4 regions of the Chryseobacterium metallicongregator genome follow, and region 2 is predicted to be linked to each of the others. Evidence: riboswitches for the same ligand, from Rfam matches in the RefSeq annotation. Region 2 holds a riboswitch; each other region holds the start of a gene.
The links. A riboswitch is a leader RNA that binds a small molecule or an ion and turns the genes downstream of it on or off. The one in region 2 is predicted to bind cobalamin.
Positions count from the first base shown of each region.

Region 1: it holds a riboswitch for cobalamin, as region 2 does, so the genes downstream of both, REB14_RS16205 (T9SS type A sorting domain-containing protein) here and prpB (methylisocitrate lyase) in region 2, are expected to answer to the same signal.
Region 3: it holds a riboswitch for cobalamin, as region 2 does, so the genes downstream of both, REB14_RS09995 (TonB-dependent receptor plug domain-containing protein) here and prpB (methylisocitrate lyase) in region 2, are expected to answer to the same signal.
Region 4: it holds a riboswitch for cobalamin, as region 2 does, so the genes downstream of both, REB14_RS14640 (TonB-dependent receptor plug domain-containing protein) here and prpB (methylisocitrate lyase) in region 2, are expected to answer to the same signal.

Region 1 covers NZ_JAVIXS010000015.1:171,302-179,227, reverse strand. Annotated here, with positions in the region: gene REB14_RS16210 (esterase-like activity of phytase family protein) at 1-870, opposite strand, end outside; cobalamin riboswitch at 1,105-1,296, shown strand; gene REB14_RS16205 (T9SS type A sorting domain-containing protein) at 1,360-2,466, shown strand; gene clpP (ATP-dependent Clp endopeptidase proteolytic subunit ClpP) at 2,819-3,505, opposite strand; gene dnaG (DNA primase) at 3,617-5,605, opposite strand; gene tsaE (tRNA (adenosine(37)-N6)-threonylcarbamoyltransferase complex ATPase subunit type 1 TsaE) at 5,888-6,295, shown strand; gene REB14_RS16185 (alanine dehydrogenase) at 6,363-7,553, shown strand; gene REB14_RS16180 (DUF4258 domain-containing protein) at 7,553-7,924, shown strand.
Region 2 covers NZ_JAVIXS010000007.1:54,612-62,537, reverse strand. Annotated here, with positions in the region: gene REB14_RS11750 (hypothetical protein) at 1-223, opposite strand, end outside; cobalamin riboswitch at 472-664, shown strand; gene prpB (methylisocitrate lyase) at 1,112-2,020, shown strand; gene prpC (bifunctional 2-methylcitrate synthase/citrate synthase) at 2,007-3,161, shown strand; gene REB14_RS11735 (bifunctional 2-methylcitrate dehydratase/aconitate hydratase) at 3,196-4,647, shown strand; gene REB14_RS11730 (CoA-acylating methylmalonate-semialdehyde dehydrogenase) at 4,715-6,211, shown strand; gene REB14_RS11725 (acyl-CoA dehydrogenase family protein) at 6,219-7,379, shown strand; gene REB14_RS11720 (enoyl-CoA hydratase/isomerase family protein) at 7,395-7,926, shown strand, end outside.
Region 3 covers NZ_JAVIXS010000006.1:304,122-312,047, forward strand. Annotated here, with positions in the region: gene pafA (alkaline phosphatase PafA) at 1-811, shown strand, start outside; gene REB14_RS09980 (tetratricopeptide repeat protein) at 861-1,991, opposite strand; gene REB14_RS09985 (helix-turn-helix domain-containing protein) at 1,988-3,604, opposite strand; gene REB14_RS09990 (T9SS type A sorting domain-containing protein) at 3,759-5,072, shown strand; cobalamin riboswitch at 5,207-5,384, shown strand; gene REB14_RS09995 (TonB-dependent receptor plug domain-containing protein) at 5,417-7,243, shown strand; gene REB14_RS10000 (DUF5074 domain-containing protein) at 7,263-7,926, shown strand, end outside.
Region 4 covers NZ_JAVIXS010000014.1:259,988-267,913, forward strand. Annotated here, with positions in the region: gene REB14_RS14630 (cytochrome-c peroxidase) at 1-338, shown strand, start outside; gene REB14_RS14635 (transporter) at 351-1,298, shown strand; cobalamin riboswitch at 1,391-1,575, shown strand; gene REB14_RS14640 (TonB-dependent receptor plug domain-containing protein) at 1,685-3,718, shown strand; gene REB14_RS14645 (YncE family protein) at 3,715-4,848, shown strand; gene REB14_RS14650 (cell surface protein) at 4,863-6,056, shown strand; gene REB14_RS14655 (DUF5074 domain-containing protein) at 6,085-7,926, shown strand, end outside.

The DNA.
Region 1 (7,926 bases), on a different contig from region 2:
CAGAAATTCATTGTTGTTAATGGCTGTAATATCACATACCGAGTCAGAAGCTCCACCATCCTGCTTGTATAAAAACTGCTTGGTTTGCCCTGTAATAATATCAAAAGTGACAATTCTCGTTAAAGTAGTATTGGTAGCCAACGCTTTACTAGGAACAAACATCATGGATTGTATAGTACCTACCAATGTTCTTCCATCCGGAGTGATACAAAGTCCTTCCATTCCTCTGTTTGCTCTTCTTTTGGCTAAAACAGCAGGCAGTTTTCTTGGTCCTGTATTTATGCCAACAGGGCTTATTCTTTCCATCTCCATTCCATCAGCACTATAATGTACGATGTGTGGGCCATATTCATCAGAAACCCAGAATGTGCCGTCAGCAGCTGCAACAATACTTTCACTGTCAAGGCCATACTGATCAGTACCTAAGACATTCCCGGAAGCATCATAAGCAATTTCTCCTGTACTTCCCATTCCTACAGGATTTGGCAGTCCTGTAATAGGTTGTCCGGATGGATTTTTAAGTTTAATATATTTGATTACCTCTACATTTCCGTCAGCATTGATTTTAAAATGCATAATGGTTGGAGTAAAATTAGGAGCAAGAAACTTTTTCCCATTCTGGAAGTCAGTATTAGGACCTCTATCCGTAATGACATAGAATTCGCCTTTTCTGGTAGGATGAGCCGCAGCTCCGGAACCAAAGCCACCGTTAATAACATCCACACCGTTTATTGTAGCCAGTTTTGTAAATGGAAATTCCTGAGGGAGTTTGGAATAATTGATATCCTGATTAATCATTGTGGTATCGTCATCACTTTTACATGATGCCAATACAGCCAGTATACCCACAGACCATAGTAATTTTTTCATATGCTATTTTATGGCTGCGAAAATAGAACTTGATTGTAAACTGATCTTGAATAGAATGATAATTGTTTTTTAACAATGGAACAGGTAATATAATTAGAAGATAAACAGAAAAACAACAGATTTAAAAATAAAAAACCAACAATCCGATTAAATAACCAATCAATATGAAAATCAACTTTTTAAGAATATTTAAAAAATAATAATTCACAAAACGGACTCACCAATTTATATGATATATTTGCAGCGTTTTAGGGCTGAACAATGTTCATTAATAGGGAATCAGGTGAGAATACCATTCAAATCTTGAGCTGTACCCGCAACTGTAAACTATTCAAACTTACCGCAAAAAATACCACTGGACCTGAAAATCCGGGAAGGAAGCTGTAAGATGTGAGCCAGGAGACCTGCCGTAAAGCACCAGATTCAGAGAAAGAATTATTTCTCCTCTGAAGATAAGTTTCGGGAATAAAACTTTAAATTAATTATATCATGAGGAAAATCTATCTTTTTTTCTTACTGCTTTGCATGCAGCTATTGTCAGCCCAATTCACAGAAAACGACATTAAATTTTGGGTAGGAACAGGTTCTAAAAAAGCGTATTTCATTGCAGATTTTAATGATGACAGCACTCCCAATTCTTATGCATGGGGATATCGTTTTGACGGCGATGGCCTGATGATGGAAGATCTTATCAATGCAATTGTGGCAGCAGAATCCAAAATACAGGTTGACATTCCTACAGGATATCTTTCTATTCTGAATTATAATCATCACACATCCACTACTGATGACAGCTGGATAACATGGTCTGGATCCAGTTCATCAAACATGACATGGAACAATGGTGTAGGCTATACTCCTTTGGTGGACGGAAAATGGTATGGGGTTACATACGGCCTTGATCATTATGATATTCCTCCCTCTCCTCCCGTTCCAGCCTACAGTTCTGCTTGGCTTACTCCATCTCAGGTTACTAACTGGTTGGGAAACGGAACTAATAAAAGTCTTGTCGTTATTGATTTCGGAACTGATAATGCCAACGGAAATGCCAATTCTTTTGTTTTTGGAATTAAATATAACGGAAATATAACAGCTGAACAGGCGTTACAACTGATTCAGTCTCAAGCTTCTTATTTTAACTTCACATCAGCAAACAATCAGATTGCTAATTTAGCATTGAATTCATTTACTGGAAATACTTCGGGATCAGACAGCTGGAAATTGTATAAGGGAAAAGATTTGTCAAGCTGGCAAGCGAAAACCAATCTTTCTCAGATCCAACTAAACAATAATGACTGGCTTGGATTGAGCTTTGGACAAAGAAGGCCATTTACTCCAACTGAAGCACAGCTAACGTTAGGAGTGTCTTCAGTTACAAAGAAAAAATTCAGTGTTTATCCAAACCCGGCAAGTGATTTTATTCAGATTGAAACGACTGAGAAACTGAAAGAAGTGAATATTTATTCTGTGACAGGACAGAAGATAATGACTTCTCAGGTTACTAAGATTGATATTCATTCTTTAAACTCAGGAGTTTATTTTGTGGAGATTAAAACATCTGAAAATACGACGATCCATAAGATTGTTAAGAAATAGAAAAAGTGCCATGAGGCGCTTTTTTGTGAGGATGTGGGTAAAATATACTGTTGAAGACCACCCCGTCAAAAATTCAAAGAATTTTTAACACCCCTCCAGAGGAGGGGAATTCTTACGTCTTCAGTTGAAACTTTGATTGGGATTGTAATTTTTCTCTCACATCTATTCTTGGATTATTATGGGTGGATTTCTGAGGAATGACAAACTGCATGCATAAACCATCATTCCAATTGTCTCATTCCGTAGGAATCTAAGCATATGGTAAATAAATTAAAATGAGTGATTACAATATTATAATCCAACAAAAAAAACCGCACCTATCTGGTGCGGTTTCTGATGATGTTACCATCAATTATTTTTTCTCAGTAGATCTTTGTAAAACCTCATCTACCATTCCGTAACCTTTAGCTTCTTCAGAAGTCATCCAGTAATCTCTGTCAGAAGATTTTTCTACCCACTCATATGTTTGTCCTGAGTGATGACCGATGATTTCATAAAGCTCCTGCTTCAATTTCAACATCTCTCTCAAGTTGATCTCCATATCAGAAGCAACTCCCTGAGCACCTCCTGAAGGCTGGTGAATCATTACTCTTGAGTGCTTAAGCGCAGAACGTTTTCCTTTTTCTCCGGCAACCAATAATACCGCTCCCATTGAAGCAGCCATACCTGTACAGATTGTTGCTACGTCCGGCTTAATGATCTGCATGGTATCATAAATACCTAAACCTGCATATACACTTCCACCAGGAGAGTTGATATAGATCTGAATATCTTTTGAAGGATCAGCACTTTCTAGGAATAAAAGCTGTGCCGTAACAATATTTGCTACCTGATCATCAATACCTGTTCCAAGGAAGATAATTCTGTCCATCATCAGACGGGAGAATACGTCCATTTGAGCAACGTTTAATCTTCTTTCTTCCATGATGTACGGAGTAAGATTCGTAGGCCCATACATTCCCATATACTGATCGGTAACCAAACCGTTGTTTCCTAAATGTTTTACAGAGAAATCTCTGAATTCTTTTTTAATGTCCATATTTCTATTATGTATTATTTTTTAAATATTCTCGAAGTTTAAATTACAATATTTATTCCTAAAATTTTATAGGACTTTTTGTCACAGAATACCCAAAAATCTGACGTCAAATTATCTTTTTCTATCTACATAAATCCCTTTAATAGGTGAATACTCGATAATATTATTCAATCGGATAGAAGCCTGCTTTAACAATGTAATCTTTTTGATCAGCTCATAATATTTTACCTCATCCGTATTGCTGTAATGATCAAGCTCTTTAGCCGTTTCCTTAATCAGATAGTCAATATATCTGTATTTATGCAGCAAAACATCTCCCTTAATCTGATCTGCCACTTTATCACCATAATTGGGAGGATAAATATTTCTGGAAGCCCAGTTTTCAAGCTCATCCAACGGGATCAGAGCATCTACAACCTTAGTAGTAATTTCTTCGTCCATAAAAGATACAAAAAAGTTTCCACTTCTCAGCTCATCTTTCTGAATCCCTTCCCTTACCTGAGTGATAATGATTTCATTACCTTTGACTAAAAATGCATATTGTTCTTCTTCAAAATGATGAAGAATTTCCTCAATGACTGTAATCTGATATTCTTCCCCCTGTTCATTTCTACGTTTCAGAATAATATCTCCAAATGCCAGCATGTGTTCAACAAGTTTGTTCTCCATGAACAATACATCATAGAGAAAAGGATCTTCTTTTTCCTGATCCAAAGGTACAACCTCCATCTTGGGAGCAGCTGTTTTTTCCTTCTGCTGCTGCTGAACATGATGGGTCTGATTCTGTGTGATCTGTTTCTGAACATCCAGTTCATTGAATAGACTCTGCTCGGAAAGTCCGAACTTGTTGGAAACTTCTTTAAGATAAACCTCTCTTTTCAGGGCATTCTGTACAAAGGAAACCGATTTTACAATGTCCCTTATGGCTTCTGCCTTTTTGATAGGATCATTTCCGATATCTCTTAACAGAATTTCCGCCTTAAAGTCGATGAAATCCATCGCTTCATTTTCGATGTACTTTTCAACGTATTCCTGCGGATGTTTTCTGGCAAAGGAATCCGGGTCGTCTCCATCAGGAAAAAGTAAAACACGGATATTCATTCCTTCGGTCAGAAGCATATCAATACTTCGGAAACTGGCTTTAATCCCGGCATTATCACCATCAAAAAGAATGGTTACGTTTTCTGTAAGCCTTTTAATCAGCTTGATCTGCTCTGTTGTCAAAGACGTTCCGGAACTTGCTACTACATTTTCAATTCCGGACATATGAAGTGAAATCACATCCATATACCCTTCCACCAAAAGACAGCCATTCTTTCTGGAAATAGCCTGCTTACTCTGGTTTAATCCGTAAAGAACATTGGATTTATGATAGATCTCGGTTTCCGGGGAGTTGAGATATTTTGCAGTCTTTACATTATTCTTAAGAATCCTTGCTCCAAAACCTAATACCCTGCCAGAAAAACTGTGAATCGGGAAAATAACTCTTTCCCTGAAACGGTCTACTCCTGCAGGTGTATTTTCCGGGAAGATAGAAAGTCCGGATTTTTCCAGAATTTCCTTGGTATATCCTTTCTCCAGTGCATAAGCTGTAAAAGCATTCTTTTTCTCAGGAGAATATCCAAGCTGAAACTTCTTGATAATATCATCTTTCAACTCTCTTTCTTTGAAATAAGAAAGTCCAATGCTCCTCCCTTCATGCTCCTCCCAAAGAATCTCCTGGAAATAAGTGTTGGCAACCTCATGAATCTTATATAAAAGATCTTTTTCTGTCTGGGCATTTTTTGCTTCCTCAGAAATTTCACGCTGATCTTCTTCAATTTCAATTCCGTACTTTTTGGCAGCGTGGCGAAGTGCCTCAGGGTAAGTGAAATTTTCAATTTCCATAAGGAAAGAGATCGCTGTTCCCCCTTTTCCTGTTGAAAAGTCTTTCCAGATCTGTTTGCTTGGTGAAACAACAAAACTTGGAGACTTTTCTTCATGAAACGGACTGAGTCCTTTGTAGTTAGACCCTGCTCTTTTCAACTGCACGTATTCACCCACAATCTCTTCAACGCGGATTGTGGAGAATATCTTATCAATGGTCTGTTTGGAAATCATGCTGTAAAATTAAGTAATTTTATGGAGAAGTTGGAAGAGTTTCGGAGTTTGAGAGTCGGGAGGTTTGAGGGTTTGAGAATTTCGAGATAACGGGATTCGGGGTTCGAGTTGTTGGGTTTGAGAGTTAGAGGGTTTTAGGGTTAGAGAGTATTTGAGGTTTAAAAGGGCTCATTTAGAATCCAACTTCTGGCGTCTGGCTTCCAGCCTATAATTATTAATTTCTATCTTCTAATCTCTCATTAAAAACTCATAAATCATTATTTTTGCAAAACAAATTAGTATATGCAGTTCACTATCAATACAATCGAAGACTGGCAGGAAGTTGTTGACAGCATCATTCCTCAATTAAAACATAATATTCTTTTACTAAAAGGAAATCTGGGAGCAGGTAAAACCACATTTACTCAATTTCTGCTTAAAAACATGGGCAGCAAGGATGAAGTAAACTCCCCTACGTATTCTATTGTGAATGAATACAATACAGAAAAAGGAAAAGTTTATCATTTTGATCTCTACCGTCTGAAAAACATTGAAGAAGTGTATGATATCGGTATTGAAGAATATCTGGACAATTCTTTTTTATGCATCATCGAATGGCCGGAAGTGTATGAAGAGGATCTTTATGGCCTTAACTACCATACAATGAGCATAGTGAACACGGGTGAAAACAGAGAAATTTCATTCGATTAAATATTATGTATCTTTGCTCATTAATTGAGTGTAAAAAACAATCTGTAAGACATAATTTAATTTAAGGATGAGTACAAATATTTTTACTCCTTTCACAGAAGAAGAATTAATGCCGAAAGAGGAAAAATTGGATGTTATAAAAAAAGGAAAACAATTCAGTATTGGAATTCCTAAAGAAACCTGTCTCAACGAAAGGAGAACCTGCATTACTCCCGACGCCGTACAGGTGTTGGTAGAGCACGGCCATGAGATCATAATTGAAGCAGGGGCCGGAGAAGGTTCATTCTTTACAGATTTACAATATTCGGAATCTGGAGCGAAGATCACCAATGATCCTAAAGAAGCTTTCGGGCAGGATCTTATCCTGAAGGTGAATCCTCCTACAGAAGATGAAATTGAGTACATGAAACCGAATACATATCTGGTTTCTGCACTTCAGATTAATCTCAGAGATAAAGATTATTTCTTAAAGCTTGCAGAGAAAAAAATAAATGCCATCGCTTTTGAATTTATCGTTGATGAATACAAGCAATTGGCTTTGGTAAGATTAGTCGGTGAAATTGCAGGAACCGTTTCTATTTTATATGCCTCTGAATTATTAGCCTTATCAAATGGTTTAATGCTTGGAGGAATTACAGGAGTAAGACCTGCAGAAGTTGTGATCCTTGGCGCTGGAATTGTGGGAGAATTTGCTACAAAAGCAGCCATTGGTTTAGGAGCCAGTGTAAAGGTTTTCGATAACTCTTTATCAAAGCTGAGAAGACTTCATACGATTGTAGACAGCCGTGTACCGACTTCTATTATTGATCCTAAAGAACTGAGCAAAAGTTTAAGACGTGCTGATGTAGTAATCGGAGCTCTTCCAAGATTAAACATGACGCCTATCGTTACTGAAGATATGGTCATGAAAATGAAAAAAGGCAGTGTCATCATTGATATCACGATAGATAATGGTAAAGTGATTGAAACTTCCGAATTAACAACCATGGAAGATCCTTACATCATCAAACACGGTGTTATCCATTGCGGACTTCCAAACCTTACCTCAAGAATGCCGAGAACCACCACCAAGGCCATCTCGAATTTCTTCCTTTCCTATATTTTAAATTATGACGAAGAGGGCGGCTTTGAAAACATGCTGATCCGCAAAAACGAAATGAAGCAGAGCTTATATATGTACAAAGGAAGACATACCAAAAAGATCATCTGCGACCGTTTCGGACTTACGTACCACGATATCAATCTTTTAATTTTCTAATGAAAAAACTGAAATTTTATGCAATAGGCTTCGTTCCGGGGCTTTTGATCGTATTTTTTATTTTAAACAAAAAAGGGGCAAGTTGCAGCGGATATTTACCGAACAGCCGTGTGATTGCTGAAAGTCTTTCCAAAGAATTCAAATATTCTGAAGAGGCTAAAAATGCAATGACGACCTACAAGATTGATGAGAAATTTATAAAAGACAGCATCATTACCAACGGAAAAGTAGACTTTGACCGTAGCCATGCACAGAAAAAACCATGTCCGGATTATCTTATCACTTATCCTGAAAAAAATCCGTCTTACGAAATCACTTTTGAAAAGTGTGAAGAAGCCGTGACGGTAAACGGTCTTAAAAAACTTAAATAGTT
Region 2 (7,926 bases):
ATGAACCGGAACCATTAGCCTGAGCAAAAGGTAATATATTATTCAAAAAACTTTCATCATCACTCCAGCTTTTCAGTCCTGATTTACTATCGATTAGTACACCAAATCCTTGCGAATAATTTTCAAACGAAGAGATAGTATTCTGGAAGTAAATCAGTTTTTCAAGCTCTACAGGAACTTCACTCAACCCCAGATTTTGTTTAAATTCTGCAATGTCTACCATAATCAATAATATACGATTAATAAAATTTATAAAATGAAAGAAGAACAGCAAATTTATTAACTATCTTTAATTTTCCGGTTATCTTTTATATTAATTTAACAACATAAACAATCCGCTTTTCTTCTAAAACACCCGCCACAACTCAATCATTTCCAATAGATTACAGTAAAAAAACTATTGATTACATAAAATATCTTTTTCGTTATTATAAAATACTTATATTTACCACCAAGGAGTTCTTAAAACCTTCTTTATCAACCGAAACTGGTTACACTTAGCTGTGTATTAAAAGGGAATCGTGTGTAAATCACGAACTGTCGCGCAACTGTAAGTAACATACAAAAAGTTTTTATCAATTGATATCCACTGTATATTTTTTATATGGGAAGGATGATAAAAACAGTTACAAGTCAGGAGACCTGCCTATTTCGTATTGACGATGCTTTCGCGATTTGAAGCTTACAGTCAGGTATGATGCGATATGGATATAGTACGATAACTTTTTTATCAAACTGTGTTATTTTTTTTGAAATGAATATGAGCGTACGTTTCGTGCTTCTCATGATTCTGTAGCTCATTCGTATCCCCTTTCCGTAATTTTTCTTTCTTAATAAAGCACCGCGAAGTTTACAGAGAACTTTTTATAGGATTTAATCAATGTAAAAAGGGATAAGGTGTACCAAAGCAATTTTAATTATTCGTGGAGTTCCAACAGGTTTATTTTACAAACCTGTACAATCAGAGTTTCTCAAAATTCCCAACATCAGCACAATGGGAAGATGTCTCAACTCCTTTCCTACTTTTTACTTTTTACTCAAAAGCGATGTCTTTACAGCTCTTCCGCTTCTTTAATAACAAACAAATTTCAACTCAACAATAAATATTATAATGATCAAAAATGAAAATTGGAAGTCGCCCGGCTTAAAATTCCGGGAGGCTATGGAAAAAGAAAATCCCCTTCAGATTGTTGGAGCTATCAATGCAAACCATGCATTATTGGCACAGCAGGCTGGTTTTAATGCCATTTATCTTTCAGGAGGAGGTGTTGCTGCAGGGTCTTTAGGAATTCCTGATTTAGGAATTACGACTCTGGATGATGTACTCATAGATGTTCAGCGTATTACTAATATTTGTGATTTACCACTTTTGGTAGATATTGATACAGGATTTGGGCCTTCTGCTTTTAATGTTGCCCGAACTATAAAATCATTAATCAAAGCCGGAGCAGCAGCCATTCACATTGAGGATCAGGTAGGTGCAAAACGTTGCGGACACCGCCCCGGAAAAGAAATCGTAAGCAAAGAGGAAATGGTAGATAGACTTAAAGCAGCTGCAGATGCCCGTACCGATGAAAATTTTGTGATTGGAGCCAGAACAGACGCCTTTGCAAATGAAGGTCTTGAAAAAACGCTAGAAAGAGCCATCGCCTACAAAGAAGCCGGTGCAGATTTCATTTTTGCTGAAGCAGTTCCTGACTTAAGCTTTTATCAAAAATTTGTTGATGCTTCCGGAATACCGGTACTTGCCAATATCACTGAGTTTGGAATGATTAAAATGTACACTGTAGAAGAACTGAAAAGTGCAGGTGTAGGGCTCATCCTCTACCCTCTTTCCGCTTTCAGAGCTGCCAATAAAGCCGCGCAGAATGTATATCATCACATCCGCAAAGATGGAACACAAGCGCATGTACTGGACACAATGCAGACCAGAGAAGAACTCTATCAAAGCATTGGCTACCATGATTATGAACAAAAATTAGATAACCTTTTTAAACAAAATACTCATGTCAACGAATAGCGAACCAACATTTAAGCCTAAAAAAAGCGTAGCACTTTCCGGAGTGACAGCAGGTAATACCGCTCTTTGCAGTGTAGGAAAAAGCGGAAATGATCTCCATTACAGAGGCTATGACATCCTGGATCTTGCAGAAAGAGCGCAATTTGAGGAAGTAGCCTATCTTCTGATTTATGGCCAGCTGCCTACTGAAGCTCAACTCAAAAATTATAAAGCAAAATTAAAATCACTGAGAGGACTTCCCCACTCTGTAAGAAATATCTTAAAAAGTATTCCGGCGGCCGCACATCCCATGGACGTTATGCGTTCGATGGTTTCAGCAATTGGAAGTATTCAGCCGGAAAAAGATGATCACAATGTAGCCGGAGCAAGAGATATTGCAGATAAATTATTAGCATCATTCAGTTCCGGGCTTTTATACTGGTATCACTATACCCACAATGGCAAAGAAATCAATGTAGAAACTGATGATGATACTATTGGCGGGCATTTCCTTCACCTTTTACATGGTAAAAAAGCTCCTGATTCATGGGTGAAAGCAATGGAAATATCTCTTAATCTGTATGCTGAACATGAGTTTAATGCTTCTACTTTTACCGCACGTGTCATTGCCGGAACCTCATCAGACTTTTATTCTTGTATCACAGGAGCTATTGGTGCTTTGAGAGGTCCAAAACATGGAGGAGCCAATGAGGTGGCTTTTGAAATCCAAAGCCGCTACAATTCTCCTGATGAAGCAGAAGAAGACATTAGAAAACGTATTGCCAACAAAGAAGTAATCATCGGATTCGGACATCCTGTTTATACCATATCGGACCCAAGAAATGTAGTCATTAAAAAAGTAGCCAAAGAACTTTCCGAGGAAGCCGGAGATATGCTGCTGTACAATATTGCTGAAAGACTGGAAACTGTGATGTGGGAAGAAAAGAAAATGTTCCCCAATCTGGACTGGTTCTCAGCAGTATCTTACCATCTGATGGGAGTTCCTACCCTGATGTTTACTCCACTATTTGTGATTTCAAGAGTCACAGGATGGAGCGCACACATTATTGAACAAAGACAGGATGGAAAAATTATCCGCCCAAGTGCCAATTATACAGGTCCTGAAAATAAAGACTTTGTCAACATCGAAAACAGAAAATAAAAAAATCAATTCATAATTAAACTAAAAAATAAAGATGTCATCACACATTTCAAACGAAAGACCACAACCGGATCAGGTATTAGCAGATATTGCAGATTATGTGTTAAGCTATGAAATCAAAAATGATTTAGCCTGGAAAACAGCGCACTACTGTTTATTAGACACGGTCGGATGCGGATTGGAAGCACTGACTTATCCTGCATGTACCAAACTTTTAGGACCTATCGTAAAAGGTACTGTTGTTCCAAACGGAGCTAAAGTTCCTGGTACACAATTTCAGCTGGATCCGGTACAGGCTGCTTTCAACATCGGGGCAATTATCCGCTGGCTGGATTTCAATGACACCTGGTTAGCTGCTGAATGGGGACATCCTTCAGACAATCTGGGAGGAATTTTAGCAACAGCAGACTGGCTTTCAAGAACAAATATTGCGGAAGGAAAAGCTCCGTTAAAAATGAAACAGGTTCTGGAAGCAATGATCATCGCCCATGAAATTCAAGGAGTTATCGCATTGGAAAATTCATTCAACAAAGTAGGTTTAGACCATGTATTATTGGTAAAATTAGCCTCTACAGCCGTTGTCGGAAAACTGATCGGCTTAACCCGTGATGAGCTGATCAATGCCGTTTCATTAGCATTTGTAGACGGACAATCTTTAAGAACATACCGCCATGCTCCCAATACCGGAAGCCGTAAATCCTGGGCAGCAGGAGATGCCACTTCAAGAGCTGTACGTCTGGCATTAATTGCCCAAACAGGTGAAATGGGCTATCCATCAGTATTAACAGCGAAAACATGGGGATTCTATGATGTATCTTTCAAAGGAAATGAATTCAAATTCCAGAGAGAATATGGTTCTTACGTTATGGAAAATGTTTTGTTCAAAATTTCATTCCCTGCAGAATTCCACTCTCAGACAGCTGTAGAAGCAGCAATGACTTTACATCATCAGTTAAAAAAATCAGGAAAATCATCTGAAGATATCAAGAAAATAACCATCCGTACCCACGAAGCATGCATTCGCATCATTGATAAAAAAGGTCCATTAAACAACCCTGCTGACCGTGATCACGCTATCCAGTATATGGTAGCAGTTCCATTGATCTTCGGAAGGCTGACTGCTGCAGACTATGAAGATAACATAGCATCAGATCCAAGAATCGACATCCTTCGTGATAAAATTGAATGTGTGGAAGATGTACAGTTCACCACAGATTATCATGATCCTGAAAAACGTTCCATTGCCAATGCTTTAACGGTAGAATTAAACGACGGAACCGTGCTGGACGAAATCGTAGTAGAGTATCCAATCGGTCACAAACGCAGAAGAGAAGAAGGAATTCCTGAACTGATCAAGAAATACAAAGTAAATCTTGCCAGAATTTTCCCGGAAAAACAACAGAGAATTGTATTAGAAAATTCTTTAGAATACGATACGCTTGTTAACCTGGATGTCAACGAATTCGTTGATCTTCTGGTAATATAATCTAATTCAAAGGTTGAGAGTGGAAAATGAAATGCACTCTCAGCTTTTCACTCTCAATCTAAAAATCATGTCACAAAAAGTAAAAGTATTAATCAACGGAAATTTTATAGAAAGTAAAACTACAGAGTACCTTCCCGTAGAAAATCCTGCTACTCAGGAAATTCTTGCAGAAGTTCCTTTAACGGAATTGTCTGAAATAGATCAAGCCATAGAAGCAGCTAAAGAGGCCTTCAAAACATGGAAAGAAGTAGCTACTCCGGAAAGAGCCAGATTCTTTCTAAAATACCAGCAGCTTTTAAAAGAAAATCAAAAAGAAATTGCCGAAATCCTTTCCAAAGAAAATGGAAAAACGTTCCCTGATGCCATGGGAGATGTATGGCGCGGCATTGAAGTGGTAGAGCATGCCTGCAACATTCCAACGCTCATGATGGGAGAAACGGTAGAAAATGTAGCGAGAGGTGTTGATACCTACAGCTATATTCAGCCCCTTGGAGTCTGTGCAGGAATCACCCCTTTCAACTTTCCCGCAATGATTCCTTTATGGATGTTCCCCATGGCCATTGCCTGTGGAAATACCTTTATTTTAAAACCTTCGGAACAAACGCCTATGACTTCTATGAAAATGGCAGAGCTATTTCTGGAAGCTGGTTTTCCTAAAGGAGTTTTAAATATTGTTCACGGCTCCAAAGACCAGGTGAATCATATTCTGAACCATCCGGAAATCAAAGCCATTTCATTTGTAGGTTCTGTTCCCGTTGCGGAGCATGTTTACCGCACAGGAACTGATAATCTGAAAAGAGTTCAGGCTTTTGGAGGAGCAAAAAATCACATGGTAGTAATGCCGGATGCCAATAAAGAACAGGTCATCAATAATCTTGTAGGAGCTTCTTGCGGAGCTGCCGGACAACGTTGCATGGCAATCAGTGTAGCTGTTTTAGTGGGGGAAGCTCAAAATTGGGTGAATGATATCAAAAAAGCTTTAAGCACCATTAAACCTGGAGTTTGGTCTGATGATTCAGCAGCTTTTGGTCCTTTAATCAACAAACAATCAAAAGATAAGGTTTTAAGATTGATTAAAAGTGCCTATGATCAGGGAGCTGAGGTATTACTGGATGGCAGCGACTGTAAAGTAGAAGGCTATGAAAACGGATACTTTGTAGGAGCAACGTTATTCAATAACGTATCAACAGATATGGACATTTACAAGGAAGAAATTTTTGGACCTGCTTTATTATTATTAAAGGCGGAAACACTGGATGAAGCCATTAAAATCATCAATGCTAATCCTTATGGAAACGGAACCTCCATCTTTACCAACTCAGGGGCGGCAGCCAGAAAATTTCAGCATGAAATTGAAGTGGGACAAATCGGGGTAAATCTTCCGATTCCTGTCCCATTACCGTTTTTCTCTTTTACAGGATGGAGAAAATCATTCTTTGGCGACCTGCATTCTTACGGAAAACAAGGAGTTCGTTTTTATACAGAAACCAAAACGATTACAGCCCGTTGGTTTGAAGAAGATATTCCTGTAGGCGACCTGAATATGACGATCAGTTTAAAATAAGTTGTCTATGGAATTCAACCTAAATCAAGATCAATTGGCGTTTCAGGATGCCGCAAGAAGATTTGCCGATAAAGAACTGGCTCCTTATGCTTCGGAATGGGATGCTCAGAAGATATTTCCGAGAGACGCAATTGCCAAAGCCGGAGAATTAGGTTTTTGCGGTGTGTACACCAGTGAAGATGCCGGAGGTCTGGGATTATCACGATTAGATGCTGCCATTATATTTGAAGAACTTGCAGCAGCCTGTCCTTCTACTACCGCCTACATTACCATACACAATATGGTTTCATGGATGATTGATGAATTTGGGAATGAAGAGATCAGAAAACAACTATGTCCGGATTTGTCATCAGGCACATTATTAGGTTCTTATTGTCTTACAGAGCCAGGTTCCGGTTCTGATGCTGCAGCCCTAAAAACTACGGCAGTAAAAAAAGGCAGCAAATACATTATTAACGGAACGAAAGCATTCATCTCCGGAGCCGGCGAAAGTGATATACTTATTGTAATGGCCCGTACGGGAGACTCTGGTCCTAAAGGAATCAGTGCATTTGTAATACCTGCTAATTCTGAAGGGATCAGCTTTGGCGAAAAAGAGAAAAAATTGGGTTGGAATACCCAGCCGACACGCTTTGTCTTCTTTGATCATGTGGAAGTAGATGAGAAATATCTTTTAGGTGAATTGGGGCAGGGATTTAAAATAGCATTGAAAGGTCTGGATGGCGGCCGTATCAACATCGGAACATGTTCTGTAGGAGCTGCACAGGGAGCTATTAACCAAGCCCGAAAATATATGCATGAAAGACTTCAGTTTGGAAAATCATTGGCTCAGTTTCAATCACTGCAGTTTAAAATTGCTGACATGGCAACAGAATTGGTGGCAGCCCGTCAGATGGTGCTTTTGGCGGCTTTCAAATTAGATTCTAAAGACACGAATGCTACTACTTACTGTGCTATGGCAAAACGTCTGGCAACCGATATGTGTTTTAACATCTGCAACGAAGCATTACAAATACTGGGCGGATATGGATGTACACAGGACTTTCCGGTGGAACGTCTTATGCGGGATGCCAGAGTGCATCAGGTGGTAGAAGGAACCAACGAAATTATGAAACTGGTGATTTCAAGGAAGATTTTAGAAGAAGGAGACATGATACAAATCCGTTAATTCAAAAGATTAAAAATGAGTTTAGTACTAACAGAAATAAAAAATAAAGTCGGGATCATCACCCTGAATTCCGAAAAGACACTCAATTCGCTTTCATTAGAAATGATTGAAGAACTGAAAGCTGTTTTGGAAGACTGGAAAACAGCTGATGAAGTAGTCTGTCTGTTCATTCAGGGAGCCGGTGAAAAAGCTCTTTGCGCCGGAGGAGATGTAAGAAAGCTGCATGATGCTATTATTGAACAGCAAAGCGTTGATGAAACAAAAGTACCCCAGCTGTGTTTCGATTTCTTTTTCAAGGAATATCAGGTAGATTATGCTATCCATACTTATCCGAAACCCATTATTGTCTGGGGACACGGAATTGTGATGGGTGGAGGAATCGGAATTATGGTAGGAGCATCCCACCGTATTGTGACCGAAAGAAGTAAGCTGGCAATGCCTGAAATTACTATCGGTTTATATCCGGATGTTGGCGGTACATGGTTTTTAAATAAAATGCCTTCCGCTTATGGAATTTATCTAGGATTAACGGGTGCCAGATTAGATG
Region 3 (7,926 bases), on a different contig from region 2:
ATTGGCAGAAGCTTCTGTAGAAGGTGAAAAACTGGGTGGAGATAATATCACAGACTTCTTAGCGATCAACCTTGCGTCTACAGATTATGCAGGACATAAATTCGGACCGAATTCTATTGAAGTAGAAGATGTTTATATCAGACTAGATCAGGATTTGGCAGAGTTCTTCAAATATCTTGATTCAAAGGTAGGAAAAGGGGAGTACACTGTTTTCCTTTCTGCTGACCACGGTGGAGCACACTCTGTAGGATTCCTGAAAGAACATAAAATTCCGACTGGTTTCTTCGGAGAAGATGCAGAAAAGAATCTGAACCAGAAACTGAAAGATAAATTCGGAGCAGATAAACTGGTTAATGCCATTGATAACTACCAGGTTTATTTCGACAGAAAAGTATTAGCAGACAACAAGCTTGAACTGGATGATGTAAGAAACTTTGCTGTAAAAGAAATTGAGAAAGATCCTACTGTTTTATATGCTGTTTCTGTAGACAAAGTTCAGGAGGCAAGCATTCCGGAGCCAATCAAACAAAGAATTATTAATGGAATCAACAGACAGAGAAGTGGAGATATCCAGTTAATTTCTCATGATTCTATGCTTCCACCATATTCTAAAACAGGAACTACGCACAGTGTATGGAATTCTTACGATTCTCATATTCCATTGATCTTTATGGGTTGGGGAGTGAAACAGGGAGAAAGTAACAAAGAATATCACATGACAGATATTGCTCCTACGGTATCTTCTTTATTGAAAATCCAGTTTCCAAGTGGAAATGTAGGAAATCCAATTACCGAAGTTATTGGTAAATAAATTGAAAATTATACATCATAAAAAAACATTCCCAACCGGGAATGTTTTTTTATGATGTCCTTATCATTTGTTGAATCTCTTTGTGAAACTTCTTATTCTGGTTTCTGATTTTGATAATAAAATATAAAAGAATAACGATCAAAATACATCCCAGAAAAACAGAACCCATTTTAATGTAACGATAATCAGATTTCAGCTTCTCATTTTTCAAAGCTGTTTCCTTGTTGTGATTGTCGATCACCTGATTAATGGATTTCAGTTCATTCTGCTTTCTTTTAAATCGCATTTCCATGTGTTTTTTATTAAACTGCTGATAGAGATTCTGTCGTCCCATAGCAAGATAATTCTCAGCCATTTCTTTATAAAGGCCTTCATTCAGGATGATATCTCCGGTATTTTTAGAAAGATCTTCAGCTTTTAGTAAAAGGTTTATTGCAGTTTGATTTTCATGTCTTTGTTTGTGTATTTCAGCAATTCCTTTCAATGCGAATGCTTCCAGACTTTTCGCAGAATTCTTACGGGCATAATTAATAGACTGGAGAAAAGCCTCCTGCGCTTTATCAATTTGATTAAGGTTGAGATAACAATATCCAATATTATAATACACCACACTCATATTGGAATAAGTAGTTCTTTTCACGGGAACCTTTTCGTAATTTCGTATAGAAATCAGAAATTTTTCCAAAGCAATTTCAGAATTTGACTGGCTTTTATATACCATTCCCCTTATTGCATAGCTTGCAGCGGTTTCAATGTATTTTTCAGGTTTTTTTTCAGGAATTTTTGCAATATACTGTTCTGCCTCATTCAGTGTTTCCAGGCATTTGTTGAAAAGCTCCATTTGCTGATATTGGATGGCAACATATATGAGAACCCCCGCCTGACTTCTGGGATCATTGGTTTTCTGAGATAGTTCTTTTGCTTTTAATATATATTTTAAAGACTCTTCAAAATTTCTTTTGGCAATATTGGCCGTTGAAAGCAGCATATAAAGATTAATGGAAGTTTTGATATCATGAGATTTTTTTAATAATTGTTCTCCGATTTTGATGGTGTGATCAGGGTTATCGTAAATTTCAAGTTTCGCCTTTTTTATTAAGACGCTGTCAGGTGTCTTTTGTGCTTTCATACAATTACAAAAGGCAACCAGCAACAGGATTATTTTTACTATTGATTTCATAAGGCTTTTGTTTTACTGATTTCCTGAATATAGGAATTGGGAGACATTCCCGTAACTGACTTAAAAACAGTAGTAAATGCACTATGTGATGAGAATCCTGAATATTCTGCCAGATAACTTACTTTATAATTAAGAAAAGTAGAATCAGTTCTTAGCAACTGTACAATATGGTTGATTCTAAGCTTGTTAATATATCCGTTGAAATTTTTTTCTTTACTATTAATAATTTCAGAAAGATATTTTGTATTGATTTCCATTTGAGAGGAAAGCAGAGACAGAGACATATTTTTATTCAAAAACCGGTCGGATTTTTCAAATTCTTCCAACTTTTGGAGAATTTCATCTTCTTTTTCCCTGGATATTTTTGTTGTGGCGGAATCTTTTGTCGCTGGAGTTGTTTTGTTTAAAATGATTGGTTGAGATTTTCGGCTGATCTGTTTTTCAAAGAAATCAAACTGTTTTTTTAAGTCTTTATTTTTACTTTTCATGAGTAAAAAATAAGTAAGCAAACCCAAAATGATCAAAGATATAATCAGGATTAAAGACCAGGAAGATCTTAGAAGCAGATGTTTCTGAAATTCAATATTTTTATTTTGATTTGTTTCCACAAGCTTCACAAGATATCGTATTCCTTCTTTTGAACTGGAATCTGTTTTTGTTTTTAAATCATTGTAAAGTTTATTGTACTGATGGTATTTTGCATCATTATGTAGTGCGTAGTAATTACGGGAAAGTGATTCGTAGATTTTAATTTTTAAATTGTTAAAAGAAATATTTTCAATCAATTGAAGCCCTGCTTCCAGTTTTTCAATAGCTATTGCATAATCCTGTCTCAGAAAATAATATTGGGAGAGGTTTTCATAGGCTAGTCCTAAAAGAAAAGGTTGGCTTTTCTGATGTTCAAGATCTGTAATAATACTGTCTATAAGTTCTTTATAATCAGTTTGTTTATTTAGTTTCAGCAGATAGGAAGATCTGAAAATTCTGTTTTCGATTTTTAAAATTCTATTCTCTTCATTATTATCGCCGAGGTATTGATTGCTTTGATCAAGATTTTTTAGAGCCTCAGGATAGTTTCTGTTGATTCCCGAGTTCAATGCCTGGAGCTGATACAGTTTTGCAGTGGTGATTTTTAATGCCGGATTACTGCTTTTAAGGAGTTTTTGATCAGACAAGAGATGAGAAATAATTCTTTTTGATTGGTTGTACAAACCCAGATTCTGATACTGATCTGCAAGATTATAATCACTGAAAACCTGCATAAAATAAGAAAGATCGTTTTTTTGATCAGGCTCTTCTTTTTGAGCAAAAATATTGACAGATTGTACATATTCTCCCTTCATGGCAAAAGCTTGTGAAATAATGTTTTGAAGTACAATTTTGTGTTCGGCATTTTGATCGCTCACAAGAATTCCCTGAGTATAACTGATGCATTCGTCAGAATTCTGATAAAGCTTCAGAAATGCCTTATCGGCTAGAATAGTAAAGTCCGGACCAGACTGTCCTTTGATAGTAAGGGAGCAGAAAATGAAAATAAACAGTAAAGTTTGAAATAATTTTTGTCTTGAAAATTTGTTTTTTGTGTTTTTTTGAATAATTCTGGTAAAATCCATATTCAAAATGTTGTTTTGTATCTGTTTGTTTATTAGGTTTTTAAAAATTAAATTCTTTTAAAATTCACGAATTATGAAAGTCAATTTCTTTTGATAGGCTGAATATTGTATTAATATTGTTTTCACCAATTCGGAACGCTAAATATAATAAAATATGAAAAATTTTTACAGAATGTCAATGAAAATATTGACGGCTTGTCTTTTCCTGAAATTTGGTTTTGCAGAGGCGCAGCTTACTGTAATAGGTTTGGGAAATTATAACGTAGGGGCAGTATCGGATAATGGAGTCGTAAGCATGCATACAAGTGCAGGAGGAATATATAAATGGAACGCAGCGGGAGGTCTTGTACAGATTGGTTCTATATCAAACGGTTATCCGGCTGCTGGTAGAACTGTTGTTTCGAATGACGGAACTAAAATTTCGTCCTCGATAACAAATGCAGCAACAGGATTTAATGAAATATCAACCTACGATGTAGCTACTTCCACTTGGGTAAACAGAGGTGGGCTTGTTCCTACTGGATGGGATGGCAGTGTGAGTTCAACCTGGGGCATGACTACCAATGGAAGTACGATCGTAGGTTTAGGGTTTCTTACTGCTGCGAACGCACACGCTGTGAAATGGGATGCGGTAAGCGGAATGATAGATTTAGGAAGTATGGTTCCCGGACGCAGCTCCAGAGCAAATGCAATCAATGCTGCAGGAACAGTAATTGTAGGTTGGCAGGATGAGCCAACTGGAACAAGAAGTGGGGCAAAATGGCAGGATGGAGTAGAAAGTTTTATTACAGATAATAATGGGAATAATGTAGGGGAAGCAGGAGGAATTTCTGCAGACGGAAATACAATCATAGGCTCAGCAAATCCTAATCCTTATGTCTGGAATGCGGTAAGTGGGCTTACTTATATAACCCATCCTAATGCTTCTTTCAGCTTCAAAGGAGGAGCAACAGGAATTTCTGCTGATGGAAAAAAAGTAATTGGGTATTACAGAGCATTTGGAGCACCTCCTATGTCAGGGGAAGGCTTTATCTGGACCTTTGCTACCGGAAGAATTAATCTGAATGATTATGCAGCATCTTTAGGAATTGCAACCAATGGAGTCACGATGGGGCTTCCTTTAGCAATTTCACAGGACGGAAAGAAAATTGCCGGATCAGGGACGAATGCTTCAGGTCAGATAATTGCTTTTTATCTGGATACTTCTGAATTCTTATCGGTGAATGATGCTGTAAAAGAGAAAAACAATATGAGGATCTATCCTAATCCTGTGACTGATATTCTATATTTTAAAGGAAAAGGAAAAATAGAGAAAGCTGAAATTTATAATATGGTTGGACAAAAGGTAAAATCATTTGATCATGTAGAAGAGCAGATTGATGTTTCATCCCTGTCAAAAGGAGGTTATATTTTGCAATATTCTGTAAAAGGAGTACAACAGGAGGCTTATAAATTTATAAAAAAATAACATATATAAATAGTAAAGTAGTGGGATGAATGGCTGTTTTCAATATTGAAAGCGGCCGTTCTTTTTTGTTATAGATCAAAAAAGATAATGTTTTTAAGGAAAAGCCTGATTTTTGGCAAATACATATAAAAAACTATCTTTGCAAAAATTTTGGTTTCCAGTATTTTGGAATGAAAAGGGAATCGGGTGTAACTCCCGGACTGTCCCCGCAACTGTAAATCGCAACTCAAGTTTCTGCAAAAAGCCACTGTTTAATAACGGGAAGGAGCAGAATGCGAAAGTCAGGAGACCTGCCGGAATTATAATTAAAAAACATATTGCTTTCGGAGGAAAAGTAAAAAAGTATGGATATAAAAAGATCTTTAGTACTGCTTTTTTCATCGTATGGCTGTTTTCTTTTTGGACAAGAGAAGGCCATCGATACTGTTTATGTCTTCGACAATCAGATGAATAGGGTGAAACTTTTTCATCCCGTAAAAATAATTTCAGCAGAAGATGCTGAGAAAAACTCCAGTAATCTTTCTGAACTTCTGAGATTTCAGTCACAGGTTTTTATCAAAGAAAATGGCCGTGGTGCTGTTTCTTCACCTTCTTTCAGGGGAACTACTGCTCAGCAGACTGCTTTTGTATGGAATGGAATTAATATCAATTCCAATTTTCTGGGACAGGGAGATATCAATAATATTGCCTTGTTCGGATATGATCAGATTGGTGTAAAGGCTGGAGGAGGAAGTGTAATATACGGAAGTGGTGCTATTGGAGGAAGTATTCACCTGAATAATACGCTTGACTTTAATAAAGGTTTCCATGGTTCTTTATTTTCTGAAGTCGCTTCTTTTAATACTTATAATAATTTTATAAAAGGATCTTACAGCAATGATAGATTCAGTTTCAAAGCCTCCGGAAATTATTCTGTAAGTGAAAATGATTATAAAGTAAGTGACCTGAACTATATCAACAGAAACGGGAGTTATTACAATACAACATTTAATGTAGGAGCATCCTATAAAATTACAAACGATCATAAAGTTTCTTGGCAGAGCCAGTTTTTTGATTCTTCACAGCGTTTTCCCGTGTATGAAGAAACGGGAACAAAAACGAAATATAAAACTCAAAGTGTAAGAAGCCTTCTTTCCTGGGACTGGAACAAAACAAAGTTCAGTAATTCCCTTAAAGCAGCTTATACAGAAGAGAATTTTCAATTTTTCGGTTCGTTAAATCAACCTAAATCAAGTGGAGGAACCGGGAAAAATTATATCTTTAAAAATGATTTTAATTATTTCCTGAATTCAAAGTGGAATTTTAATATCATCGGAGAGTTTCAGGTTAATAAAGGAGAGGGATATCAAAACGGAATATCCAGCGTCAGCAGAAATATGGGTTCTGTTTCAGGATTATTAAGATATTTTGCAACCAAAAACCTTCGTTTTGAGGGTGGATTCAAGAAAGATTTTGTGGAAGATATAAATTCTCCGTTGATGTACTCATTCTCAGGGAAATGGAATGCTGCAAAATGGTATGATGTAAGCTTTAATGTGTCAAAAAATTTCAGATTTCCGTCCTTCAATGATGTTTATTATGAACCGGGAGGAAATAAAGATCTAAGACCGGAAACTTCTACTCAGTTAGATATGACGAATGAGTTCAAAGTGGGAGATTTTAAACTTACTTTATCTCCATACTATATGAATGTGACAGATCTTATTGTCTGGCTTCCGACTGCTTTAGGGTACTGGCAGGCATACAATGTGAATAAATCTGAATCTTACGGATTGGAATCTCAACTGTCTTTTAGTAAACAGCTGGGGAACCATAAAATCCGTGCGAATGCAGGGTATTATTATGCAAAATCTATTGATAAAGAAACGAAGATGCAGAGACCTTACGTTCCTATGCACAGAGGCGCAGCCAATATAGATTACGAATATGGTTTCTTTAAATTTTTTGCCCAAGGACAGGTGAATGGTGTTACCTACACTACAAGTGACGAAAAAAGATCAGATGCCATAGATCCTTATTTTCTTTTAAATATGGGTGTTTCTGCAACTTTAGCAAAAAAATATACCTTAGGATTCAAAGTGAATAATCTAACGAATACATACTACAAAACAGTTTCTTTCTATCCTTTGCCCAAAAGAAACTATAGTGTGTATGCCGCAATAAATTTTTAAAAATTAAAATTGAGTAAATATGAAAATAACTAAACTTTTAACTGTATTATTTGCAGTAGTGTTATTGTTTAACATTTCTTCATGTACAAGCAGTTCTGATGAAATTGAAGTTTCTCCGATCACTTATCAGAACGGATATTTTATCTCTAATGAAGGAAACTATAACAGTCAGGGAGCTAAGGTAACATTTGTGACAAGAAATTTAAGCCTGAAGCAAGACGATGTATATGGTTATAACAACAACAAAGAGATTCTGGGTGATGTTCTTCAGACTATTGGTCTTAACGAAAACAAAGCTTATCTTGTATTGAATAACTCTAATAAAATTGTTGTAGTAGACCGTTATACATTTAAGAAATTAGGGGTAATTACGGCTCAGCTAGATAATCCAAGAGGAATTACTTTTGCTAACAACTTCATCTATGTTGCAAATACCAACTTTACTGCGAATACAAAGAGCGTTACAAAATATAAAGCTTCTGACTATTCATTTGTAAGTAAAATTAATATGACTGAAGTTTCTGATAAAACAGTAGAGGCAGGTGGAAATGTTTTCGTACAGAATGCTTCATCAGGGTATGGAAATAAGATTACTTATATCAATACTTCTAATGATGCTAAAACTGAAATTACAGTTCCAAATGGTCAGATCGGAAATACGGTATCATACAAATCTAATGTTT
Region 4 (7,926 bases), on a different contig from region 2:
TCCGCAATACAGGAATGTATTATAACACCGAGTTCAAAGATGCAGGACGTTACAGAGTTACTCTTAATCAGGTAGACTGGATGAAATTCCGTGTTCCGAGTCTGAGAAATGTAGAATATACAGCACCTTATATGCATGACGGAAGATTTTACACCTTAGAGGCGGTACTTAACTTCTATTCAGGTCAGGTAGAAGATAACCCCAATCTGGATTCGCAGCTGAAACAGAATGGGCATATAGGTATTGCTATGAACAGTCAGGAAAAACAGTCGATTATTGCATTCCTGAAAACATTATCAGATAAAAGTTTTATATCCAATCCAAAATTTGCAGAATAAATTATAGAAAACATGAAGAAGATTATAGCGATAGTAAGTTTGATCCTGTTTAGTCAGTATCAGGCAAAAACCATCAGAGACAGTGCTTATAGTGCTCCGGAAACCTTTAGCAGATTCGATTTTGATGATGATTGTGATGCCTGTGGTTGTGCGGCAGGAAACGGATCTTCCGGCTTTGAATCTTTACTGAATCCACAGTTTATCGGAATCAAATACTTTGCCCAGCATTATAAAGCCAAAGAAAACTTATTTGTAAAAGATCTAACACAGGATCAGTATTTCAATACGTTGCAGCTTTGGGGAAAAATTCCACTGACTAAAAAGCTGAGTGTTTACGCAAGTTTGCCATTCCATTTCCATGAGAAGAAAACCATGCAGGGAGATATTAAAATCAATGGGATTGGAGATCTGAACCTGATGGGAATTTACCAACTGATGAGTTCTAAAGATAATTTCCATCATCTGAGTGGAGGTTTGGGTATGAAAATTCCACTGGGAAAGTTTGATGAAAAAGGAGCATCTGGAGTCAATCCAAGTTTTCAGCTGGGAACGGGAAGCTGGGATTATCAGGCAGCTTTGAATTATAAATTTCAGAAAAATAAAGTAGCGGTATTGGTCAATACGGATTACACGATTAAAACTGAGAATAAGAAAAATTATCGTTTTGGTAACCAATGGAATTATGCTGCAACAGGTTTTTATCAGGTTGCGGGGAATGAAAAATCTATTTTTTCTGTAAAAACGGGAGTTCAGGGAGAGGTTTATGCTCAGAATAAACAGTTTAATGAAGCCTTGCCTAATACTGCAGGAAGTGCTTTGTATGGGAAATTGGGTTTTGAAGCTTCTTACAAAAGGCTAAGTTTAGGAAGTGAAATAATGCTTCCCATGTATACTCATCTGGCAGGAGGAGATATTGAAGCCAAATCAAGATTCAGTATTTTCCTGAATATTGGAATTTAAAGTGACACCCTCAATAAAATGACGTTAAAGCTCCTTCGGGAGCTTTAATTGTTTATGAATCATGATTTTAATTGGGGATTAGGAATAATTATTTATCTTTGCCGAAATTTGGTGAGCCCTAAAAAGCTCTTAAAAGGGAATCCGGTGAAAATCCGGAACAGACCCGCTGCTGTAAGCTCCGTACCAAAGTTTTTGAAGAATATATCCACTGTTTTTTAATGGGAAGGATTTCAAAAATGGAGTAAGTCAGAAGACCTGCCAGAAAATAATCGTTTGACGCTTTCGTGGAATAAAGCTTAGGACATCAATGATTCTGTGCAGTAACAGCTGTGCTTTGTCGTTGTATTCTTATATCCATTAGCGTCTTCATTATCCTAAATGAGCTAATGGCGGCAAAACAAACTACTTCTGCAATTCATAAAGCTGTTTTCACAATATTGGTGATCACATCTCAATTTTTATCTTCTCAAACCAAGAAAAAGGACAGTCTTCAGGAAGAGACCATTAAAGGAATCAATCTTTACAAAAAGAATTTTAAAGAAATCCTTCCGGCACAAATTTTACAAGGCGAGCAGCTGGAAAGACTGAACAGCCATTCTGTTGCAGATGCACTGCGGTATTTTTCAGGAGTTCAGATTAAAGATTACGGAGGATTGGGTGGTTTGAAAACTATTAATATCCGAAGCCTGGGAAGTCAGCATGTAGGCGTTTTCTATGATGGAATTCAATTAGGAAATGCCCAAAACGGACTAGTGGATCTGGGACGATATTCCTTGGATGATCTGGAAGAAATATCATTGTATAACGGACAGAAAAGTGAAATTTTTCAACCTGCGAAAGACTTTGGTTCTTCGGGGTCTATTTATTTACAGCCTAAAACACCTGTATTTAAAGGAAATAGAAAAACCAATCTCGTGATAAGAGCAAAAAGTGCTTCCATTGATCTCTTTAATCCTTCATTCCGATTGGAACAGAAGATTTCAGACAGGGTTTCTGCCAGCTTCAGCGGAGAATTTATGCAGAGTGACGGAATTTACAGATTTCGTTATGCCAAGAAATATCCCGATGGGCAACAGGCGTATGATACCATTGCAAAGAGACATGATTCAGATATTCGGGCAAAACGTTTTGAAACTTCTCTCAACGGAACTTTAAATAACGGAAGCTGGAATATCCGTGGTTACGGTTATATTTCAAACCGCGGAATGCCGGCACCTATTGTGAACGGCCGTTTCGGAGGAAGAGGAGCGAGGCTTTCCGATGAGAATTATTTTGTACAGGCCAATCTGAGAAAAAAACTGTTCCCAAAATTGGAAACTCAGCTGAAAGCAAAATTTGCTTACGATTATACCCATTTTATGGATACGGTTCGTTCACAGTCTATTATTTATACCGATAATACCTACATCCAAAGGGAACTTTATCTTTCTTCTTCCAATATTTACTCAATCACTCCCAATTGGGATGTCAGCCTGAGTGGTGACTTTCAGTACAATAATCTGGATGCCAATCTGGATAACTTCTCATATCCTACACGTTATACTACATTGGTAGCATTGGCTACAACCTATCAGTGGAACAGATTCAAAATTCTGGGAAGCCTTTTAGGAACTTTTACTTTTGAAGAAGTAAGAAAAAACAAAAGACCGGGAGATGCCAGAGAATGGACGCCTGCGGTGTTTATGAGCTATCAGCCGGAAAAAATTCCGGAGCTTACCCTCAGAGCTTTCTATAAAAGGATTTTCAGACTTCCTACTTTCAATGATTTATATTATACCAATATCGGAAATACCTACCTGAAGCCGGAATTTACCAATCAGTATGACGTAGGATTTACTTATCAGAAGAATTATACCAACCATTTCTTTAAAACCTTTTATGCTAAAGTAGATGGTTACTACAACAAAGTACAGGATAAAATTGTAGCGGCCCCTAACGGAAGTATGTTCCGTTGGCTGATGATGAATCTTGGAATGGTTGAAATCATTGGAGCGGATGTAAATATTCAGACTGAAATGCAATTAGGAAAGGTAAAGCTAAGACCATTGCTCTCTTACACGTATCAAAGCGCAAGAGATATAAGTGATCCGGAAGACACCTTTTATCGTAATCAGATTCCTTATACCCCATGGCATAGCGGATCATTCAGTTTGATGGCAGATTATAAAGACTGGAGTTTCAATTACAGTGCGATGTATGTAGGAGAAAGATATGATGTGAATCAGGACAATATTCAATACAATTATGTACAGCCCTGGTATACTCACGATCTGTCTGTTCAGAAAAAATTCAACTGGGCGAATCATCAATTTAAAGTAAGCCTTGAGATGAATAATATTTTCAATCAATACTATGATGTTGTCATCAATTATCCGATGCCCGGAAGAAATTTTAAACTTATTCTAAACTTCACCTTATGAGAAAACTAAACTTTTATTTTTTATTTCTTGTCTTAGCTTTTCTTACTTCATGCCGTACAGATGAAATTATTGTCCGTCAGGAAGTGGTAGAAGGGCTTCCTTCAGAAAATACGGCAATAAAAGGCTTCTATATGCTCAATGAAGGAAACATGGGAAGTAATAAATGTACCCTTGATTTTTTTGATTACACCAAAGGAACCTATTACCGGAATATCTATGCTGAAATCAATCCGAATGTGGTAAAAGAGCTGGGAGATGTAGGAAATGATATCAAAGTGTACGGAAGCAAACTTTATATCGTTGTCAATGTTTCCAACAAAATTGAAGTGCTGGATGCTAAAACAGCTAAACGTATTACTTCTATTCCATTGCAAAACTGCAGATATCTGGCCTTCAAAGGAGGGAAAGCTTATGCGAGCAGCTATGCCGGACCTGTAGCCATTAATCCCAAAGCCCCAAAAGGAAAAGTAGTGGAGATTGACACAGCTTCTCTTTCCATTCAGCGTGAAGTGGTGGTAGGATATCAGCCGGAAGAAATGGAAATTGTAGGGAATGCATTATTTGTAGCCAATTCCGGAGGATATAAGGCTCCCGATTATGACAATACTGTTTCTGTAATTGACTTAAATACTTTTACAGAACTCAAAAAAATAAATGTTGCCATCAATCTTCACCATATTAAAAAAGATAATTACGGAGATCTCTATGTAACCTCAAGAGGAGATTATTATAATGTTCCTTCCAGTCTTTATTTATTAGATGCAGCCACGGGAACTGTTAAGAAAAATTTCAATCTCTCCGTGAGTGAAATGACGATCGTTAATGATAAACTGTATTTCTATGGGAACGAATTCAATTACAATACCCACAGTTATAAAAAAACATTTGGAATTATTGATGTAAAAACAGAACAGATCATCGCCAACAGAATTTTTGACAAAGAATATGAAGATGCCATTAAAACACCTTACGGAATTACCGTAAACCCCATCACAGAAGATATCTACATGACAGATGCCAGAAATTATGTATCCATGGGATTTGTGTATTGCTTTGATAAAAACGGACATTTTAAATGGAAAACAGAAGGCGGAAATATCCCTGCCCACTTCGCTTTTTTATACAAATAACCAAACTTTAAGAAATGAACAGAAATAGCTTTACTTATTTGAAAATCGGATTTCTATCCTGCTTCCTTGTAGGAGTGATCGCCTGTAAACATGATGATGAAAATGAATTTACATTTAATGGACTTGATGATTCCTATACCATTGAACGTTTAAAGGTTTTGAGTATTCCTACCAATGCCTCAGGATCGGTTACATGGAGTATTAATGATTCTATTATCTCTCAAAATTCAGAACTTGAATTCATCAGTCCTACTGCAGAAGCTTATCCTTTGACATTAAAGATTAGTAATAAAGGAAACGAGCAGGTTTTTCATTCTAAAATAATTGTTACCAAAGAAAAAACACCTTATAGTAAATACATTTCCAAAGTATTGGAGTTCCGTCCTGCTGTAGGGCAGTTCATGAACGAAATTCCGGAATATTTACCTGGAAATACCGTTGCAAATATGCTTCAGAAAGCAAACGAATCCTTAGTAGGAGGTAATTCTACCATGATCAGTCTCGGAGGATATGGCGGTTATGTTGTTTTCGGTTTTGATCATACAATTCCGAATCTGAATGGAAGAGATTTTAAAGTACTGGGAAATGCATTCTTTGGAAATGATGCAAATGAGCCACGCTCAGGATCCTGTGAACCGGGAATTATTATGGTGGCTTACGACAGAAATAAAAATGGAAAACCAGATAATGATGAATGGTACGAAATTGCAGGCAGCGAATATTTCAAAAATGCTACAGTTAAAGACTACAGCATAACCTATCATAAACCTAACGAAAATAAAGCACCTGTACCCGGAACTGAATTCTGGCAGACAGATGTAGAATATATCAAGTGGAATGACAATCTGGGAAATCAGGGATTCAAAACAAAGAATACTTTCCACGTCCAGAGCTATTATCCTTTATGGTTTACAGATCCTTCTTACAGTTTTTCAGGAACCAGGCTGGCTAATAACTTCTTCGATCAGAGTGGTGACGGTTCTTATTGGGTAGGAAAATCATACGAGTTCGGATATGCAGATAATGCCCCGAATAATGATGATGCCTCCAATATCGATATTTCCTGGGCGGTAGACAGAAGTGGAAAATATGTGAAACTTCCGGGAGTAGACTTTATGAAAATATATACAGGAGTGAATCAGGAAGCCGGTTGGCTGGGAGAAGTTTCTACAGAAGTGGCGGGAGCTTACGATTTACATTTCAAATAATAATACAATCTATTTAAATTAATAAAAAATGAAAAAGTTTTATCTTTTTATGATGCTTTTTCTGTTTGCATGCTTATCAACTGCACAGATAAAAGTTCAAGGTGTACCCAGAAATGATATTTCAGGGATCAGCAAGCTTAATACCACTACCATCAGTTTTTCTGATATTCAGTATTGGGTAGGATCAGGAACCAATCAGGCTGCTTTTGTAGTACAGTGGAACGACAGTAAGAATCCTGATGCCATGGTTTGGGGATTCAAATGGAACGGAAATGCTACCGGAGAAGATATGCTGAAAGCTATTGCTAAGGCAGACCACAGATTATACACTTTGTTGTATCAGGGAACACAGTTCGGTTCAGCAGTTGGAGGGATTGGTTTTGATCTGAACGGTCAAGGAACCAATGCACTGATCAAAAGCGGAAATGCCACTTATCCACTATATCCGGTGAATGGCTTTGTGAATACTACAGCTTATGATTTTGACAGCTACACGATTGTAGATGCGGCTAACGATCACTGGCAGTCCGGATGGACGGTTAACGGGTACTGGTCATATTGGGTAAAGAACCCTGCAGATGCTGATTTCGGGTATTCTAGTGTTGGAGCTTCTTCACGTGTATTGGAAAATGGTTCTTGGGATGTCTGGAATTTTAACGTAGGATTTAATCAAACTCCGGTTTCTTCTACCATCACTCCGGTTTCTCCGTATGTCGCTTCCAATAACTTTACCAATGGATATTTCATGGTGAACGAAGAATGGTTTGGCCATACCAATGGTTCTGTGAACTTCATTGACAATAACGGACAGATCAACTACCGTGTGTACAGCAATGCAAATAATAATCAGGCTTTCGGTGCCACTACGCAATACGGAACAATCTATGGTGATAAATTCTATTTCGTGTCAAAACAAGCTGCTGATGGAGGAGATACTCAATATACACCTGGGGGAAGGTTGGTTGTAGCCAATGCGCAGACCATGCAGAAAATTGCAGGATTTAATAATATAGGAGGTGGTGATGGTAGATCATTTGTGGGAGTAAACGAACATAAAGGATACATCGGGACTTCTACTGGAATTGTTACTTTCAATATTGATAATTTACAGGTAGGTTCTTTAATTACCGGAACAGGTGGAAACGGGCAGATCGGAAACATGATCCGTACTTCACAATATGTTTTTGCGGTGAAGCAGGGGGTAGGAATTTTAGTTATTAATCCTAATACTGATACGGTAGTGAGTACTATTACCGGAGGTTTCTATTCTGTGGCTCAGGCTAAAGACGGAAGTGTTTGGGGAATTCAGGATCAAAAACTGATCAACATTAATCCTACAACTTTTGCAACACAAGTTTACAATATTCCTACAACGAAATATATTGGAGACTGGGGCGCATGGAATGCCGGTAAATTTTCAGCAAGTAATAAAGAGAATGCTTTATATTGGATTAATTCAATCAGCAGCTGGAGCTCAGGAACACAGATTGTAAGATTTGATGTAACAACGAAAACATTCAACGAAAACTTTGCTGCAATTCCTGGACAAACAGGTCAGTTTAAACAAATTCCTTATGGAGCTGCACTTCGTGTAAACCCTATTACCGGAGAATTGGTTCTGAATACCACAGAAAGCGGATACGGTGCACACTACCAGAAAAACTGGATTCATACCTATGATATGACCGGTGCACTTATTAATACAAAAACATTGAATGACTATTATTGGTTCCCTTCATTGACAGTATTTACCAATAATTCAGCTCCTGTTGTAAGTAACGTTTTACCTTCACAGGTTACAGCAGGAAATACAACTGCAATTGATCTGAAATCAATCGTTTCTGATGCTGATAATTTGGCTGTGTCAGTA